Regions from separate parts of the Kocuria sp. BT304 genome, predicted to be linked through region 3. Evidence: riboswitches for the same ligand, from Rfam matches in the RefSeq annotation. Region 3 holds a riboswitch; each other region holds the start of a gene.
What was found. Region 3 has a riboswitch for S-adenosylmethionine ahead of DNL27_RS11275 (methylenetetrahydrofolate reductase). Riboswitches for the same ligand answer to the same signal wherever they lie in the genome.
Positions count from the first base shown of each region.

Region 1: another riboswitch for S-adenosylmethionine. It lies ahead of DNL27_RS01800 (cobalamin-independent methionine synthase II family protein); the one in region 3 lies ahead of DNL27_RS11275 (methylenetetrahydrofolate reductase).
Region 2: another riboswitch for S-adenosylmethionine. It lies ahead of DNL27_RS09095 (bifunctional o-acetylhomoserine/o-acetylserine sulfhydrylase); the one in region 3 lies ahead of DNL27_RS11275 (methylenetetrahydrofolate reductase).

Region 1 is NZ_CP030039.1:395,984-402,147, reverse strand. Features, by position in the region: gene DNL27_RS01815 (CoA transferase subunit B) at 1-23, opposite strand, end outside; gene DNL27_RS01810 (CoA transferase subunit A) at 20-751, opposite strand; gene DNL27_RS01805 (3-hydroxybutyrate dehydrogenase) at 858-1,610, opposite strand; SAM riboswitch class I at 1,738-1,824, shown strand; gene DNL27_RS01800 (cobalamin-independent methionine synthase II family protein) at 1,839-3,050, shown strand; gene DNL27_RS01795 (MFS transporter) at 3,309-4,733, shown strand; gene DNL27_RS01790 (thiolase family protein) at 4,915-6,138, shown strand; gene DNL27_RS01785 (enoyl-CoA hydratase/isomerase family protein) at 6,146-6,164, shown strand, end outside.
Region 2 is NZ_CP030039.1:2,048,055-2,054,218, reverse strand. Features, by position in the region: gene DNL27_RS09120 (ABC transporter ATP-binding protein) at 1-470, opposite strand, end outside; gene DNL27_RS09115 (response regulator transcription factor) at 593-1,495, opposite strand; gene DNL27_RS09110 (sensor histidine kinase) at 1,492-2,763, opposite strand; gene DNL27_RS09105 (CPBP family intramembrane glutamic endopeptidase) at 2,825-3,589, shown strand; gene DNL27_RS09100 (VOC family protein) at 3,725-4,363, opposite strand; SAM riboswitch class IV at 4,469-4,587, shown strand; gene DNL27_RS09095 (bifunctional o-acetylhomoserine/o-acetylserine sulfhydrylase) at 4,662-6,164, shown strand, end outside.
Region 3 is NZ_CP030039.1:2,565,198-2,571,361, reverse strand. Features, by position in the region: gene metE (5-methyltetrahydropteroyltriglutamate--homocysteine S-methyltransferase) at 1-1,820, opposite strand, end outside; gene DNL27_RS11275 (methylenetetrahydrofolate reductase) at 1,983-2,978, opposite strand; SAM riboswitch class IV at 3,023-3,139, opposite strand; gene DNL27_RS11270 (hypothetical protein) at 3,219-3,548, opposite strand; gene DNL27_RS11265 (hypothetical protein) at 3,787-4,812, shown strand; gene DNL27_RS11260 (fructosamine kinase family protein) at 4,858-5,727, shown strand; gene DNL27_RS11255 (MarR family winged helix-turn-helix transcriptional regulator) at 5,884-6,164, shown strand, end outside.

The DNA.
Region 1 (6,164 bases), 590 kb from region 3:
ATCTCGTCGCGTGTCCAGCTCATGCCGCTCCTCCTTCGACGCCGCCCGCGCCCGGCCGCGGCCGGGTGGTGCGCTGCTCGATCTCCTTGGGCGCCCCCGAGTACTGCACCACGTGCTGCACATACACCCCCGGGGTCACGATGTGGTCCGGGTCCAGCTCACCGGGGGCCACGATCTCCTCGACCTCCGCGAAGGTGACCTTCCCGGACGCCGCGCACACCGGGTTGAAGTTCCGGGACGTGCGCCGGTACACCAGGTTGCCGTCGGTGTCCCCGCGCCACGCGTGCACCAGGGCCACGTCCGCCACGATCCCGCGCTCCTGCACGTACGTGCGGCCGTCGAACTCCGCGGTGGGCTTGCCCTCCGCCACGGGTGTGCCCACACCGGTGGCCGTGTAGAACGCGGGGATCCCCGCACCGCCGGCGCGCAGCCGTTCCGCGAGCGTGCCCTGGGGGTTGAACTCCACCTCGAGCTCACCCTCCAGGAACTGGCGCGCGAACTCCCTGTTCTCCCCCACGTACGAGGCCAGCACCCGGGAGACCTGACGGTTCTCGAGCAGCACGCCCAGGCCCTTGCCGTCCACGCCCATGTTGTTGGAGACCACCGTGAGGTCCGTGACCCCGCTGTCCCGCACCGCCTCGATGAGGTCCCGCGGGATCCCGGAGAGTCCGAAACCGCCCACCGCGAGCGTCATCCCGTCCCGCAGGGTCTCCGCCAGCAGCCCGGCGACGTCCTCTCTGACCTTGGACATGCCCACCCTTTCGCGTTGCCTGCACATGTGATCCGCATCTCAGCGTAGACGGTCCGCGTCCCGGCTGCCGAAAGCGTGGCACGGCAGGCGCGCGGGCGGCGTCGTCTCAGGAGGCGGTCCAGCCGCCGTCCATCGCGTAGGAGGAGCCCGTGACCATCCCGGCGGACGGGCCCGCGAGGAACGCGATCAGCTCCGCAACCTCCTCGGGCTCCACGAGGCGCTTGATGGCCGACTCGGTGAGCATGATCTTCTCGACCACCTGCTCCTCCGGGATGCCGTGCGTGGCCGCCTGGTCCTTGATCTGCTTGTCCACCAGCGGGGTGCGCACGTAGCTGGGGTTCACGCAGTTGCTCGTGACGCCGTGCGGCGCGCCCTCCAGGGCCACCGCCTTGGACAGCCCCTCCAGGCCGTGCTTGGCGGCCACGTACGCGGCCTTGTACGGCGAGGCCCGCAGCCCGTGCACCGAGGACACGTTGACGATCCGGCCCCAGCCCTGCTCGTACATGTGCGGCAGGGCCGCGCGGATCAGCAGGAACGGGGACTCCAGCATGAGCGTGAGGATCCGGTGCAGGTCCGCAGGATCGACGTCCTGGACGGGCGAGACCTTCTGGATGCCCGCGTTGTTGACCAGCACGTCCACGTCCAGGCGCAGCCGCGCCAGCGCGGCGGTGTCCGTGAGGTCCACAGCCCAGGCTTCACCGCCCACCTCGTCCGCGAGACGCGCGGCGGCGTCGTGGTCGATGTCCGCGACCACCACGTGCGCACCGCGCGCGGCGAGCGCCCGGACGGCCGCCGCACCGATGCCGCTGGCACCTCCGGTGACGAGTGCCTTCTTCTCCTGCAGGGACTGTTCGGTCATGCGCGGACTCCTCGGGGACGGCGGCCTGGTTCCCGGACGGTGGCCCGGGTCACTCCAGGGTACGCAGGCCCGTGATTCGCCCGGCCACCCGTGCGTGAGGTTGGATGGGCGGACACCCGGTGAGGGGTGCCCATCCAGAGCGGCTCAGAGATCTGGCTCGATCACGCCGCAGCAACCGGATCACACCCGGTGCTAATGCCAGAACCGATGGAAAGGATCAGCACAGCCATGCCCTTGAACACCGATCGCATCCAGACCACCCACGTGGGGTCCCTCCCCCGCACGCCGCAGTTGCTCGAGGCCAACAACCGCTTCCAGGCCGGGGAGATCGACCTGGCGCAGTTGGGTGAGGCGCTGGACACCGGGGTGATCGACGTCGTGCGCAAGCAGTGGGAGATCGGCCTGGACATCGTCAATGACGGCGAGTACGGCCACACCACGTCCGGCGCCGTGGATTACGGGGCCTGGTGGAACTACTCGTTCCACCGCCTGGGCGGGCTGACCCCCACGGACGAGGACCGCTGGCAGACGGCGGAGACGCTGCGCTCGTCGCCGGGCAACATCGTGCTCACGAGCTTCCCGGACCGCCGCGACCGCTCCAAGTTCCGGGAGGCCTACGAGGATCCCACGGCCGGGGTCCTGGCCCACCGCGCAAGCGTGTCCCAGCCGAAGATCACGGGCCCGCTGACCTACACGGGTCAGGAAGCCGTGGCCGGTGACATCCGCCGGATCAAGGAGGCCATGGCCGAGACCGGGGCCACGCAGGGGTTCGTGGCAGCGCTGTCCCCCGGCTCGTGCGCGCGCGTGAAGAACGAGTACTACGCGAGCGACGAGGAACTGGTCTACGCGTGCGCGGACGCGATGCGCGAGGAGTACAAGGCCATCACGGACGCCGGGTTGATCGTGCAGATCGACGACCCCTCGATCGCCGAGTCCTGGGACCAGATCAACCCCGAGCCCACAGTGGAGGACTACCTGGCCTTCACCCAGCTGCGCGTGGACGCCCTGAACTACGCGCTGCGCGACCTGCCCGAGGAGCAGATCCGCTTCCACCTGTGCTGGGGTTCGTGGCACGGCCCGCACACCACCGACCTCGAGTTCAAGTACCTCGTGGACCTCATGCTCACCATCCGCGCGCAGGGCTACAGCTTCGAGGCGTCCAGCCCGCGCCACGGCCACGAGTGGAAGGTGTGGACGGACCACCAGCTGCCCGAGGGCAAGGTGGTCTACCCCGGTTTCGTCTCCCACTCGACCAACGTGGTGGAGCACCCCGAGCTCGTGGCGGACCGGATCGAGCAGTACGCGTCCGTGGTGGGCAAGGAGAACGTGATCGCCTCCACGGACTGCGGTCTGGGCGGGCGGCTGCACCCGCAGATCGCGCTGGCCAAGCTCGAGTCCCTCGTGGAGGGTGCGCGGATCGCCTCGCAGCGCCTCTTCTGAGCCCCGCCCCCGGCTCCACCCCGGGCACGACGACGCCGCACGCGCACTCCGCGGGCCCGGCACCCACCGCGGGGGCCGGGCCCGCGGCATCGAGGGGCTTCCCCGTGACCCGCGTAACATATACGATTTGATACACGACGCGGGTGACGCGCTTCACATGCACCCCTACACTCACGTCAAGACCAATCGGTCGGTAAATGCGCCGGCCCCGCCACTGGCACCCCACGGACTCCGGTCCGACGATCCTGGAGACCCCACATGGCATCCACCACCGCAGCGCCCGCGCAGGGCCACACCATGTCACGAGAAGAGCGCAAGGTCCTTGCGGGCACCCTCGTGGGCACCACCATCGAGTGGTACGACTTCTTCATCTATGCCCAGGCCGCCGCGTTCATCCTGGCCGCGCACTTCTTCAACCCGCTCGGGGCGGAGAACGCGCAGCTCGCGCAGGTTGTCTCGTGGGCCTCCCTGGGCATCAGCTTCCTGTTCCGCCCACTGGGTGCGATCGTGGCGGGGCACATCGGCGACCGCTTCGGCCGCAAGGTCACGCTTGTGATGACCCTGTTCGGCATGGGCGCGGCCACCACGTTGATCGGCCTGCTGCCCACCTACGAGAAGATCGGCATTGCCGCTCCGATCCTGCTGGTGCTGCTGCGCATCCTGCAGGGCTTCTCCGCCGGCGGTGAGTGGGGCGGCGCGGCCCTGATGTCCGTGGAGCACGCCCCCGTGAACAAGCGCGGACTCTTCGGCGCGTACCCGCAGATCGGCGTGCCGATCGGCATGCTCATGGCCACCCTGTTCATGTTCGGCCTGAGCACGGGGCTGACGCCCCAGCAGTTCGAGTCCTGGGGCTGGCGCGTGCCGTTCCTGTTCTCCATCGTGCTGATCTTCGTGGGCTGGCTCATCCGCCGCTCGGTGGACGAGTCCCCGGTGTTCCTGGAGATGCAGCAGCGCGCCAAGGAGTCCTCCGCGCCCCTCGGCCAGCTCTTCCGCAAGAACCCCCGCGAGGTCCTGCTCGCCGCGCTGATCTTCGCCGGCAACAACGCCGCGGGCTACCTGGTGATCGCGTTCTTCGCCTCCTACGGCACGAAGGTCCTGCACATGTCCCGGCCGGAGACCCTGGTCGCCTCCCTGGTGGGCGGCATCGGCTGGCTCATCTTCACCATGCTGGGCGGCTGGATGTCGGACAAGGTGGGACGCAGGCGCACGTTCATGATCGGCTACGGCATCATCATTGTGTGGGCCATCCCCATGTGGTGGCTGCTCAACACGGCCTCCCTGCCGCTGTTCGCCCTGGCCATCTTCATCCTCACCATCGGACTGGGCCCCTCCTACGGCCCCCAGTCCGCCATGTACGCGGAGATGTTCCCGGCCCGCGTGCGCTACTCGGGCGTCTCCATCGGCTACGCCCTCGGCTCCATCATCGGCGGCGCCTTCGCCCCCATGATCGCCGAGCTGCTGCTGGGGCGCACCGGGCAGGCCTGGACCATCGGCCTGTACATCGCCGCCCTGTCCCTGGTCTCCTTCATCGCCGTGTGCTTCGTGCGCAGCTCGGACCAGGGCAAGGACCTCCACGTGGCCGAGGTGCATGAGGAGTACGTCAAGTCCCACCCGGACGAGGTCGTCCCGCCGGTGGCCGGAGAGCCCGAGGGCGGCGCGGTGGCCGGCACCACCCGCCACTGACCCGCCCTCCCGCACCGACCGGTCGGCGGGACTCGGGGGCCGACCGGTCGGGGCACGGGCCCGGCATCCCCTCGGATGCCGGGCCGTGCGCGTGCCGACGGCAGCGTCGTCCATTGACGCAGCTCACACGATCGGCAAAAATTGCAGAGTACAAATCCAGGAACCACGCCAAGGAGACACCATGTCCGAGATGCCGCAAGCCTTCCTCGTCGGGGGAGCCCGCACCCCTGTGGGCCGTTACGGCGGGGCGCTGTCCTCCGTGCGTCCGGACGATCTCGCCGCCCTGTGCATCCGCTCCGTGGTGGAGGACTCCGGGATCGACCCCTCCCTCGTGGACGAGGTGATCCTGGGCAACGCCAACGGCGCGGGTGAGGAGAACCGCAACGTGGCCCGCATGGCGTGGCTGCTCAACGGCTACCCGGACACCGTTCCCGGGATCACGGTCAACCGGCTGTGCGCCTCGGGCATGTCCGCGATCACGATCGCCTCGCAGATGGTCAAGTCGGGTGCCGCGGACATCGTGGTGGCCGGCGGCGTGGAGTCCATGTCCCGCGCTCCGTGGGTCATGGAGAAGCCCGCCACCGCGTTCGCCAAGCCCGGCGAGGTCTACGACACCTCGATCGGCTGGCGCTTCCCCAACCCCGCGTTCCTGGACGGCCCGCTCTCCCGGGACGGCAAGATGACCTACTCCATGCCGGAGACCGCGGAGGAGGTCGCCCGCGTGGACGGCATCTCCCGCGAGGACGCGGACGAGTTCGCCGCGCAGTCCCACGAGAAGGCGCTCGCGGCCATCGCGGCGGGGCACTTCACGGACGAGATCGTCCCCGTGGAGGTCAGGGGCCGCAAGGGTGCGGTCACCGTGGTGGACACGGACGAGGGCCCCCGCGAGGGCTCCACCATCGAGGTGCTCGCCAAGCTGCGCCCGGTGGTCAAGGGCGGTTCCGTGGTCACCGCCGGCAACTCGTCCTCCCTCAACGACGGCGCCTCGGCCGTGATCGTGGCCAGCGAGCGCGCCGTGACCAAGTACGGTCTCACCGCCCGGGCCCGCGTGGTGGACGGCGCCTCCGCCGGTCTCGCCCCCGAGATCATGGGCCTGGGCCCGGTGCCCGCGTCCGAGAAGGTGCTCGAGCGCGCCGGCTGGTCCGTGGGGGACCTCGGCTCCGTGGAGATCAACGAGGCCTTCGCCACGCAGTCCCTCGGCTCCATCCGCCGCCTCGGCCTGGATCCCGAGATCGTCAACCGGGACGGCGGCGCCATCGCCCTCGGCCACCCGCTGGGCTCCTCCGGCTCGCGCATCGCGATCACGCTGATGGGCCGCATGGAGCGCGAGCGCACCGCCAAGGGCCTGGCCACCATGTGCATCGGCGTGGGTCAGGGCGCCGCCCTGCTGATCGAGCGGGTGTGATCCGGCCGTGACGGACACGAACCCCA
Region 2 (6,164 bases), 520 kb from region 3:
AAGGGCTCGTCCAGCACGAGCGCCACGGGATCGTGCACCAGGGCGGCGGCGATCTGGGCCCGCTGCTGGTTGCCCAGGGACAGCTCCTCGAGCCGGCTGCCCGCGCGGTCGCCGAGCCCCAGGCGCTCGAGCAGCGCCATGGCCCGGGCCTTCGCGTCCGCACCGGTCATGCTGTGCAGCCGGCCCAGGTAGACCAGCTGGTCGAGCACGGTCATCTTGGGGTAGAGCCCCCGCTCCTCGGGCATGTAGCCGATGCCCGCGCGGTAGTCCGCGGTGATGGGGGACCCGTCCACCTCGATCACCCCCGCGTCGGGTCTCAGCACGCCCAGCAGGATGCGCATGGTGGTGGTCTTGCCCGCGCCGTTGCCGCCCACGAACCCCGTCATGAGGCCCGGCCGGATCTCGAAGGTCACGTCCGTCAGCACGTGCGCGGAACCGAAGGACTTGTTCACCCCGTTCACTGTGATCATGCCTCGAGCCTAGAGAGGCCCGGGCACGGCCACCTCCCCCTCGGGGCGGATCTTCCGCGCCGGGTCCACCTCCACCCCCGGACGGAGCCGGGCACGGGTCCCCTCCGCGGCGGACCGTGCGCTCAGGAGCCGGACAGCCCGTGCTCGAAGGCCCAGATCACGGCGTGGACCCGGTCCCGCGCGCCCGTCTTCTGCAGCACGTTGGACACGTGGGTCTTCACCGTGGCCCTGCCCACCACGAGCTCCCGGGCGATCTCCTCGTTGGACAGCCCCCGGGCCATCGCGGTCAGCACCTCGGTCTCCCGGGCGGTGAGCCCCGCGGGGGAGGCGTCCTCGTCGGGCCGCGCCGCCGTCCCGCCCACCGCACCGGGGCACGACGCCGCCGCGTCGCCCGCCGTGCCCCGCGTCCCGGGGGAGGCCGCCGCACCGTTCTCCGTCCCGTGGGCGTCAGGCGACGTCGCGGTCTCGTCCTCCGCGCCGGGGGCACCGGGTGCCGACGACGCCGCGCCGCGCTCCCGGGCGGGCGCACCGGGGGCCGGTGCCGCGGCGTCGTCCGCGGGGGAGTCGGGGGAAGGCTGCGTCGTGTCCCCGGTCGGCGCGGACGGTCCCGTGGTGCGGGCCAGCACCCTGCGCGTGACGAGCGGATCCAGCAGGGCGTCCCCGCGGCCCAGCACCCGGACGGCCTGGATCAGCTCCTCCGGTCCGGCGGACTTGAGCAGGAAGCCGGAGGCGCCGGCGGAGAGCGCGGCGAACAGGGCCTCGTCCGTGTCGAACGTGGTGAGCACGAGCACCGCCGCCCGGGAGCCTGCCGCGAGCAGCCGACGGGTGGCCTCGATGCCGTCCAGCCGCGGCATCTGCACGTCCATGCACACGACGTCCGGGTCGAGGGCGGCGGCGAGGTCGAGGGCCTCGTGGCCGTCACCGGCCTGGCCCACCACCTCGATGTCTTCCTGGGAGGTGAGGATCGCCGAGAACCCCACGCGGATCAGGGGCTGGTCGTCCACCAGCAGCACACGCAGGCTCATGGCCGCTCCTCAGGGTCGTGGCGGGTGGGGACGGTGGCGCGCACGAGCCAGCCGCCGCCGGGTTTCGGGCCCGCCTCCAGGGTGCCGCCCACCGAGGTGATCCGTTCCCTCATGCCGGGCACTCCCATGCCCGCGCCGTCGGAGGCGGGAGCGCCCACGTGGCCGTTGCGCCCGTCGTCGCTGACCTCCAGCTCCACCCGCTCGGCGCCGGTGCGCAGCCGCACCGCCACCGACGCCCGCGGGCCGGCGTGCTTGCGGGCGTTGGTGAGCCCCTCCTGCGCCGTGCGGTACAGCGCGAGCTGCGCCGGGGGCGGCAGCTGCGGCTCCGGGCCGATGCGGTGCAGCTCCGCGCGCTGCCCGATGGTCCGTGCCTCCTCCACGAGCGCGTTGAGGTCCGCGAGGCGGGGCAGGGAATCGGGGGCCTCCTCGCCGTCGCGCAGCGTGTGGACCATGGTCTTCAGCTCGGACACGGCGTCACGCGCCGAGGACTCGACGCCGCGCAGGTGTGCGGCGGCGGCGTCCGGATCCCGTGCCATGCTCAGCCGTGCCGCCCCGGCCTGAACGCCCATGGCCGTGACGTGGTGGGCCACCACGTCGTGCAGCTCCCGGGCGATCCTGAGCCGTTCGAGGCTCACGGCCTGCTCCGCGAGCCGGTCCTGCTGCTGCCGGATCTCGGCGTGGGCGGCCTCGAGCTCCTGGCGCTCGATGGCCGCGTTCCACGCCCGGTCGCCGAAGACCCACGCCCCGGCAAAGTATGCGATGTTCACGAGGAACTGGATCGCCGCGATCGCCATGTAGGCGTTGACGCCGCGCTCACCCACCTCCGGGTCCGTGAACTGGTCCACGGTGCTCCAGCCCAGCCACACCGCCATTCCCACGGCCACGGCCGCGCGGGACCACGTGGCGCGGCGGCGGTCCGGGCACCACGCTCCCACCGAGTAGAAGCCCAGGAACAGCACCACCTGGGAGGCGTACATCTCGATCCCCGCCCACGTGCCGAGCGCGAAGTACACGAGGGACACCGCCACCATCACGGCCACCGGGAAGCGCCGCCGCCACGCGAGCGGAGCGGCCAGCACGACGGCGCCCAGGGCCACCCACCCGACGTCCGCCTTCCACGGCACCGCCTGGACGAAGTCGGAGAGGTACACCAGCTCGACGCCGGCCAGTGCCAGCACGCAGGCCCCCAGGGCATCCCGTCGGCGCCACCCCGGCTGCAGGGTGCGATGGGGCGGGGAGGTGTCCGGGGCGGCGGGGCTCGGGCGCATGGGTTCACCCTACCGAGGTCGCTCGCGGGGGCTGCCCGGGTGCACCACGCACAATGGTGGGGTGACCGCCTCCCTCGACCCCTCGCCCCGCGTGCCGCGCGCCGACCTCCGGATGCAGATCCTGCTGGTGCTCGGGGTGTCCCTGGGCGCCTCCGCCGTGTACTCCGTGCTGGACCTCGCGGAGATGGCACTGCGCTCCTCGATCGCGGAGAGCTCCACGACGCTCAACCAGCCCCTGAGCCCGCTGCCCGTGCTGGACGCCCTGCGCCGGCTCACCGGGATCTGCTTCGCCCTGGTGCCCGTGGCGCTCGCGCTGTACCTGCTCGCGGGCACCGCGTCCCGCATCCCGGCCGTGCTGCACTGCATCGGCGTGGACACTCGGCGCCCGGGGCACGACGCCGCCTGGGGGCTCGCGCTGTTCGTGATGATGGGCGGTGGCACGCTCGGACTCTACCAGGCCGGGCGGGCCCTCGGGATCACGGCGGAGATCACCACGTCCACGCTGGGAACCACGTGGTGGACCGTCCCGCTGCTGCTTCTCACCGCCCTGCGCCATGCACTGGTGGAGGAGGTCATCGTGGTGGGGTTCCTCGCGGACCGGATGCGCCGGCTGGGGCGTTCGTGGTGGACGGTGGCGGTGGTGTCCTCGGTGCTGCGGGCGAGCTACCACCTGTACCAGGGCATCGGCCCGGCGCTCGGCAACCTGGTGATGGGGCTCGTGTTCGTGTGGCTCTACCGCCGCGGTGGGCGGCTCGCCCCGCTGCTGCTCGCCCACTTCCTGCTGGACGCCGTGGGGTTCCTGGTGCCTCAGCTCCTGGGCGGCTGAGCGCCACCGCGGGTACCAACCCGTTTGCTGGCGGGAACCGCGACCACGGGTGAACCGTGGGGCGCGCGGCAGACGCACCGGCCCGCGGGACCGTGCGAGCGGCGTCGTCGTGCCCGGAGGGTGCGGTGGGCGGGATCAGATGGTGACGGGCCCGTCCGGCGTGTCGAAGGAGACGGCCATGAGACCCGGGGTGCCGTTCGGGGCGCTCCAGGTGACGTCCAGCGAGCGCAGGACGCCCTCCACCGGCCCGCCCAACCAGTCCGTGACGCGCTCCGAGGATCCGGCAATCTCCATGCCCGTGAGGCGCACGTCCGTGATCCGCGCCCGGGAGGGGTGCATCTCGTCCTCGGAGTCGAAGTGGATCATGAACGGCAGCTGCGGGTCCGAGATCAGGCCCTTGACGCCGATCTGGTGCCACTGCAGCTGACGGCCGTCCGGGAAGATGCGCCCGCCCGGCACGGCGGGGCGCCCCAGCTTCTGCTCGAACGGTGCGAGGTCCGGGACCTCCACGACCCACCCGAGCCAGCCGCCACCGGCCTCCGAGCGGGCACGCACGGCCTGGCCGAACGGCGCCTTGTCCGCGGCGGGGTGCTCCAGGACGGTCACGACCTCCACGTACTGGTGGTCGGTCAGCGGCAGGATCATGTTCCGGGTGCCGAAGCGGGGATGGACCCCGCCCTTCACCGGCTCGATCCCCAACCGGTCCGCGATGCGTTCGGTGGTGGCCTCCAGGCCGTCCGGCTGTGCTGCGAAGCAAACGTGGTCCAGCTTCATGCTGTCATCGTGGCACCCGTCACACGGGCCTCCAAATCGGTGGGTGCAACACTGCGGACACCGGACTTGACGTGGCAGCGGCCGGGTTCCCAGACTGGAGGTCTAGGTCACGAGAGTCAGCGTCAAGCCCCAGCTTGCTGACCGGCAACCCTCCCACCGCGGCGGGGTGCCCTGGGTGAAGACCTGGCCGGGACGTCGTCCGACGCCCACGGCAAGCGCGGGCCACCGGTCGCTCGTTCGTGCGGGCACCGTGCGGACGGTCGCCTGGCCCCTGATCCTTCCGAGAAGGCGAATGGCCATGAGCACAGCACCCACCCCCGAAAACCCCCAGGACTGGGCGTTCGAGACCCGCCAGATCCACGCGGGCCAGAACCCTGACCCCGTGACGGGTTCGCGGGCGCTGCCCATCCACCAGACCTCGTCCTTCGTGTTCCCTGATGCGGACACGGCCGCCGCGCGGTTCGCGCTGCAGGACATGGGCCCCATCTACTCCCGCCTGACCAACCCCACCACGGAGGTGGTGGAGAAGCGCATCGCCTCCCTGGAGGGCGGCGTCGGTGCGCTGATGGTCTCCTCCGGGCAGGCCGCGGCCACGCTCGCGGTGCTCAACCTGGGCGGGGCGGGCACGCATGTGGTGGCCAGCCCGTCCCTCTACGGCGGCTCGTACAACCTGCTGCGCCACACGCTGCCGCGGTTGGGCGTGGAGACCACGTTCGTGGCGGACCCGGACGACCCCCAGCAGTGGCGGGATGCCGTGCGGCCCTCCACCGTGGCGTTCTTCGGAGAGATGATCCCCAATCCCCGCAACGACGTCCTGGACGTGGAGACCGTTGCCGGGATCGCCCACGAGGCCGGGGTGCCGCTGATCGTGGACAACACCGTGGCCACCCCGTACCTGGTGCGGCCCATCGAGTGGGGCGCGGACATCGTGCTGCACTCGGGCACCAAGTTCCTGGGCGGTCACGGCACGGCGATCGGCGGATTCATCGTGGACGCGGGGCGCTTCGACTACGGCGCGGACCCGGAGCGGTTCCCCGGCTTCAACCAGCCGGACCCCACGTACAACGGCCTGGTGTACGCGCGGGATCTGGGTGAGGGCGGGGCCTTCGGCGTGAACCTCTCCTACGTGCTCAAGGCCCGTGTGCAGCTGCTGCGAGACCTGGGCACGTCCATTTCCCCGTTCAATGCGTTCCTCATCGAGCAGGGCATCGAGACCCTGTCCCTGCGCGTCGAGCGCCACGTGACCAACGCCCAGCGGGTGGCGCAGTGGCTCGAGGCCCGCCCCGAGGTGCGCTCGGTGTCCTACGCGGGGCTGCCGTCCTCGCCGTGGCACGAGCGCGCGCGGAAGTACGCACCGCGCGGGGCGGGGTCCGTGCTCGGCTTCGTGCTGGAGGGCGGCAAGGAGGCGGGAATCTCGTTCGTGGACGCGCTGAGCCTGCACTCCAACGTGGCGAACATCGGGGACGTGCGGTCCCTGGTGATCCACCCGGCGTCGACGACGCACGCGCAGCTCTCCGAGGACGAGCAGCGCGCGGCGGGCGTGGAGCCCGGCTTCGTGCGGCTCTCGGTGGGCACCGAGGGGATCGAGGACATCCTCGCGGACCTCGAGGCGGGCTTCGCGGCCCTGGCCGCGGCTCCGGGTGTCCGGGACGCCCGCCTCGACCGGGGCGATCAGGACCTGGCGCGCTCGCAGGCGGATCGGGCGGCGCACGGCACCGTGCGCGCCGCCTCCGCTGGTACCGAGCCAGCCGTGGACCCCGGCGCCGGCGCGGACGGCGGCCCCGCGGCGTCGTCGACGGTG
Region 3 (6,164 bases):
GCCACCTGGTCCGCGACCTCCGCCGCGGGGGCGTCGTCCCGCACGAAGGACCACGCGAGGATCGTCACCGGACCCGTGAGCATGCCCTTCACAGGACGGTCCGTGAGCGACGCCGCGTACCCGGTCCAGTCCACGGTGATGGGCGCGGGCCGGGAGACGTCCCCAAACAGGATGGACGGGCGCGTGCACCGCGAGCCGTAGGACTGCACCCAGCCGTGACGCGTGGTCGCGAAGCCGTCCAGGGCCTCCGCGAAGTACTGCACCATGTCGTTGCGCTCCGGCTCGCCGTGCACCAGCACGTCCAGGCCCAGCTCCTCCTGCGCGCGCACCGTGCGGGCGATCTCCCGCCGGATCGCCTCCGTGTAGGCGGCGTCGTCCAGGCGCCCGGCGCGGTGGGCAGCGCGGGTCGCACGGATCTCGGTGGTCTGCGGGAACGAGCCGATGGTGGTGGTGGGCAGCAGCGGCAGCCGCAGCCGCTCGTGCTGCGCCGCCCGGCGCTCGACGGCGGAAGCCCGCACGCGGTCCTCGCCGCGCACCGCGGCGGTGCGCTCGCGGACCTCGGGCCGGTGCGTGGCCGGGTGGGCGGCGCGGGCCGCGCGGATCCGGGCGTCCGTCTCCAGGGTCTGCGTGATCGCCTCCCAGCCGTGCTCGACGCCGCGCGCGAGCTCGACCACCTCGGTGACCTTCTGGTCAGCGAACGCCACCCAGCTGCGCACGTCCGGGTCCAGCCCGGTCTCCTGGGTGACGTCGTGCGGGACGTGCAGCAGCGGCGTGGCCGTGCCCACCGCCACGGGGCCGCGGGCCGCGGCGCGCAACCGGTCCAGGGTGTCCGTGGCGCCCGCCAGGTCCGTGCGCCACACGGTGCGACCGCCCACGACGCCGGCCACGACCGGGCGCTCGCCCCACGCCCGCAGCGCCTCGGCACCGGGGACGTCCCCGCGGTCCAGGTCCACGGCCAGGGCCTCCGCATCCGTACGGGCCAGGGCCAGCAGGGCGTCCCCACCGGCATCCCCGTAGCCCACGGTCACGAGTGCGGCGGGGCGGTCCGCCGGGAACGTGAGCCGGCGGTAGGCGGACTCCACGGCGGCCACGATCTCGGTGCGCTCCACCGCCCAGCCGTCCGCGGCGAGAGCGGGCTCGTCCAGCTGCACCCACTGCACACCGGCCGCGGCGAGCTCCGAGAGGATCCGCACGTAGAGACCCACCACGTCCTCCAGGCGGCCCAGCGGATCCACGGGGGCGTCGTCGGTGGTCTCCGGGCGGGAGAGCATCAGCAGGGTCACCGGACCCACGAGCACGGGGCGGGTCCGCACCCCGGTGCGCCGGAGGGTGTCCAGGTAGCGGGCCACGAGGCTCTCCGGGTGCGCGCTGAGGGGGGTGTCCGGGCCGATCTCCGGGACGTAGTAGTGGTAGTTGGTGTCGAACCACTTGGTCATCTCCAGCGGCTCCAGCCGGTCCGTGCCCCGGGACAGCGCGGTGAGCAGGCCGATGCCCTCGGGGGTGTCCGGGGCGGCGGGGGAGTAGCCGTCCGCAGTGAAACGGGCCGGGACCGCGCCGAGGGCCAGGGCCGTGTCCAGCACGTGGTCCACGGCGAAGCCCTCGGACGGGATGGCGTGCTCGGCGCCGAGCCCGAGCTCCCGCAGCCGCAGGGTGGTGCGTTCGCGCAGGGCGCCGAGCGTGTCCACCACGGTGCTCGCGGGGTGCCGGGCGGGATCCTTCCAGTGGGCTTCGAGCGCACGCTTGAGCTCGCGGTCCGGGCCGATGCGCGGATAGCCCAGGATCGTGGCGGCGGGCAGGGTGGCGGGGTTCGTGACGGTCATGATCTCTCCTTGCGAGGGTCGGTCCGGGGTGGAAAAGGGTGTGGGGCAGCCGCACCGCGGGTGGGTCCGCGGCGGGACGGGTGGGTTGGTGACGATGCCGTGCCGGGCACCGGGCCTGCCGGGGCGTCTCCGATGTAGGCGGGGCGCCCGACGCTGCCCGGGTCAGGCCGCGGGGCTGCGGCCCCGGTACTCGCGGGCGGCGTCCCGCACGCGCAGGTGCTCCAGGATGGTCAGCGCCGCGTCCGGGCGGTTGAAGGTGTACAGGTGGAAGCCGGCGCAGCCGAGGTCCAGGAGGTCGTCGATCAGGGTCAACGTGGCGGCGGTGCCCCGGTGCCGCAGCTCGTCCGGGGAACCCGCGGTGAGGAACCGGGTGAGCCGCTCGGGCACGGGCACACCGGTGATCTCCGTCATCCGCTGCAACCGTTTCGGGTTGGTCAGCGGCATCAGGCCGGCCACCACGGGAATGTGGATCCCCTCGGAGCGCGCCCGCTCGAGGAACGCGGCGTAGTCCTCGGGCTCGTACAGCACCTGCGTGATCGCGTAGTCAGCGCCGGCCTCCTGCTTCTCCCACAGGGAAGCCAGGTCCGCCTCGAAGTCGCGGCCGCGCGCGGGGGAGGGGTAGCACGCCACCGACACGGACAGCGGCCGGGTGCCGGGGCGGAAGCCGTCCCCGAAACGACGCCGCTCGACGTCGCGGATGAGCCGCACCAGCTCCGAGGCCCGGCCGATCCCCCCGGGAGGGGTCACCCACTCACCCGCACCCAGGGGCGGGTCCCCGCGCAGTGCGAGGAGGTCCCGCACGCCGTCGTCCAGCAGATGCTCCACGGAGCGTTCCAGTCCGGCGCGGTCCGTGCCGCCGCACGTGAAGTGCGCCATCACGGGCGTGCGGGTGGTCCGGCGCAGGTGCCGCAGGGCCTCGCGGGAGACACCGCGCCCGCCCGAGTGTCCGTGCGTGACCGAGAAGAAGTCCGGTCCGGCCTGGGCCATGGCGTCGATGCTGCGCCACACGGTGTCCGGGTCCGTGGTGGGGCGCGGGGGGAACACCTCGAACGAGACGAGCGTGGAACGGCGGGGCCGGCGCACCAGCCAGGACGTGCCCGAGGGCGCGGCGCCCGCCGCGGTGAGGTCCTGGTGGACGGCGGTCAGGGGTGCGGACATATGAGAAAACCTCCGGCGGTAGGACGCCGGAGGTCGATTTCCGTGCGCCGTACTTGCCAGCCACGCGGTTGCGTGACGGCCGGATCGTCATCTGGGGCACCCCACTACAGCAGGAGGGTTGCCGCCCGGTTAGCCAGAGCTTTGCACCGGGACTCATGATCCTTTGTTGGCTGCGACAGTAGCACGGGCGGGGAGAGTGTCAAAAGGAGGCCGTGCGGCGTCGTGGGTCGGGGCGGGGGATCAGCGCGGGAGGGCGCCGCGGGTGCTGCCGGTGTGGTGCGGGTCCCGCGTGAAGCCGAGTACGATCCGCTCGGTGTCCAACAGGTCGGAGGAGTCCTCCGGGCCCGGGCACTGGTCCTCGTGGAAGAGCCGCACGAGGGACACGGTCACCGCGCACAGCGTGAACGAACCGGTGGTGACGGCCAGGAAGAACGGGGCATAGGGCGCGTGCACGGACCAGTCCGTGAACAGGAAGGACGCGGTGTAGACGCACGCGGTGAACACGCCGAGCACGGCGGAAAGCTGGTAGAGGCCGTTCTCCAGTCGGTGGTGACGCAGCAGCGGTGTCATGGATCCCTTGCGGTGCAGACGGTGCGGACGGTGTGCCGCGACGACTCGCGGTGACTCCGGAGGACATGAACGAGAACGAGAATGCGCGGGCCGGCAGTGCGCTCATCCTAGCAACCCGGGGTGTCGTCGCACGTGGGGCCGGTGTGGGCCGTTCTGGGGGCGGGGTTGGGCGCGCAACACGTTTTCATGTCTTCGAATGCACTTGGCCGGAGGCGATCCAGCTGTGAGACTCGTCACCATGACGACCTCCCGCGCCCTGCGCTGCCTGTCCGTGGCCACCCTCGTGCTCGCCCTGGGGGCGTGCGGGGCGCCGTCGGGAGGGGACGGTTCTTCTGGGGCCTCGTCCGCCGCGCCGTCGGGGGCCGGGGTCACGAGCGGGGCGACGCCGGGTCGCTCGGGCGACGCCGCGGCGTCGCCGTCCGCCACGAGTGTGCGGCCCAGCCCCTCGCCGGAGGCGGCGCAGGCCGCCGAGCTGACCCAGAGCTTCACCACGCCGGACGGGAGCATCGGGTTCCGCTACCCGCAGGGATGGACGGTGGGCGCACCGGACGCCTCGACGCCCGAGACCAGGGCGTGGCTCCTCAAGGACGCCGAGGGCGCCACCGTGCTCATGCTGGCCATCCGGCCGGACGGGCAGATCGCGAGCCCCGTGACACCCACGAGCACCACGTCCCACGGCACCCTGCCCGGCGCGCTGGACTCCCACGGTGACCCCGTGCGCATCGCCGTGGGGCCCTACCCCGGGCAGTCCGCGGGGGCCAACATGCTGGTGGCCTACGGCATCACGTCGAACACCGGGGCGGACCGGCTGTTCGGTCACATCTCCCGCGGGGACGGCACGATGGTGTCCTTCCAGGGCACCCAGCAGGGCGGGATCAACACCTCGGTGGACATGGCGGCGGAGGCGGACGCGTTCTCGAAGAGTCCCCGGTTCCGCGAGGAGATCCTCCCCGTGCTGTCCTCCTTCACCATGCGGCCCGTGGGCGCCACACCCGCCGCGACGGCGGCCCCCACCGGGGGCACCGGCGCGTGCCGGGGTGGGTCCTACGAGTACAGCGGGCTCGAGGGTGTGGACTGCGCCGAGGCGACCGCGATCCTCCAGGAGGTGGAGAGCGCCGGGCGCCCCGCCGGTGCCCGCGGCAAGGAGACGGACCGGTACCACTGCTTCTGGTCCAGCGCGGGGGAGAAGAGCTCCGGGGCACCGGACGTGCAGTGCAATGCGCAGACCTCCGGGCGGCACCTGTTCGATGCGAACGTGCGCTGAGCCCGCGCGCCCCAGCCCGTCGGAGGGCGGTGCTACACATGAGCCATGGCACACCTGGATGAGCTTCCCCCGGATCTCGTGACCGAGCTGCGCGTGAGCGCCGCGCATCCCCTGAGCGGAGGGGACAGCGCCAACGCGTTCCGCTTGGACACCCCGGACGGGCCCCTGTTCGCCAAGACCATGAGCTACGCCCCCGAGGGCGTGCTGCCGGTCGAGGCCGCCGCGCTCGAGGCCCTGCGCGCCGTGGCCCCGGACGAGGTGCGGATCCCCGCGGTGCGGCACGTCAGCGAGGACGCCCTCGTGCTGGAGTGGATCGACGAGGTCCAAGGAGAGCGCACCCGCGCCACCGAACGGAGCCTGGGGGTGGGCCTGGCGGGCATCCACCGTGCCCGGGCCCCGCACGTGGGGTGGCTTTCCCCGCAGCTGCCCGAGCGCATCGGGTCCATGACGGCGGACCTCACCCCCACCGACGACTGGGCGGACTTCCTGCTGGAGCGGCGCATCGAGCCCCTGCTGCGCGCGGCGGTGGACGCGGGCAACCTGGACCCGGCCGCCACCGGGGTGCTCGCGGAGCTCGCACCGCGCGCCGCCGAGCTCGCCGGGCCGCCCGAGCCCCCGAGCCTGCTGCACGGGGACCTCTGGGCGGGCAACCGGGTGGTGGACTCCGCGGGGGCCAACTGGCTCATCGACCCGTCCTCGTTCTACGGCCACCGCGAGTACGACCTCGCCATGATGCAGCTCTTCGGCGGTTTCGGACGGGACTGCTTTGCCGCCTACGACGACGCCCACCCCCTTGCCGACGGCTGGCAGCAGCGGGTGCCGTGGTACCAGCTGCCGCCGCTGCTCGTCCACGCCCTGCGTTTCGGCGGCGGGTACGGCGGGTCGGTCATGCGGGCGCTGCGCCAGCTCGCCTGAACGGTGCGAGCGCTCCCGCGCCCGACACGGCCCGTGAGGTTGGACACGCCACGCGCACGTACAGCATGATGCTAACTAGACGATCTAAGTACCCGGCAGGCGGGCACTCGGGAGTCGATTTCCGGAGAACTCAGGACGCGTGAGGCGAGGTGGGCAGTGGACGGCACCGAGCACGAGCGCGCCGCGGAGTCCGGGGCGCCCTCCTCCCACGTGGTTGCCGGACCGCACTCGCGCGCCCTGCGGCGGGTGGTCACGCTGAACCACGAGATCGGGTACCAGCTGCGGCGGATCATGGGTCTCAAGGACACCGACTACTCCGCCATGGCCCTGCTCATGCGCCACCCCATGGGACCCACGGACCTGGCGCGGGCCCTGCACATCACCACGGCCTCTGCCACCGCCATGGTGGACCGGCTGGTCCGCGCGGGCCACGTGGT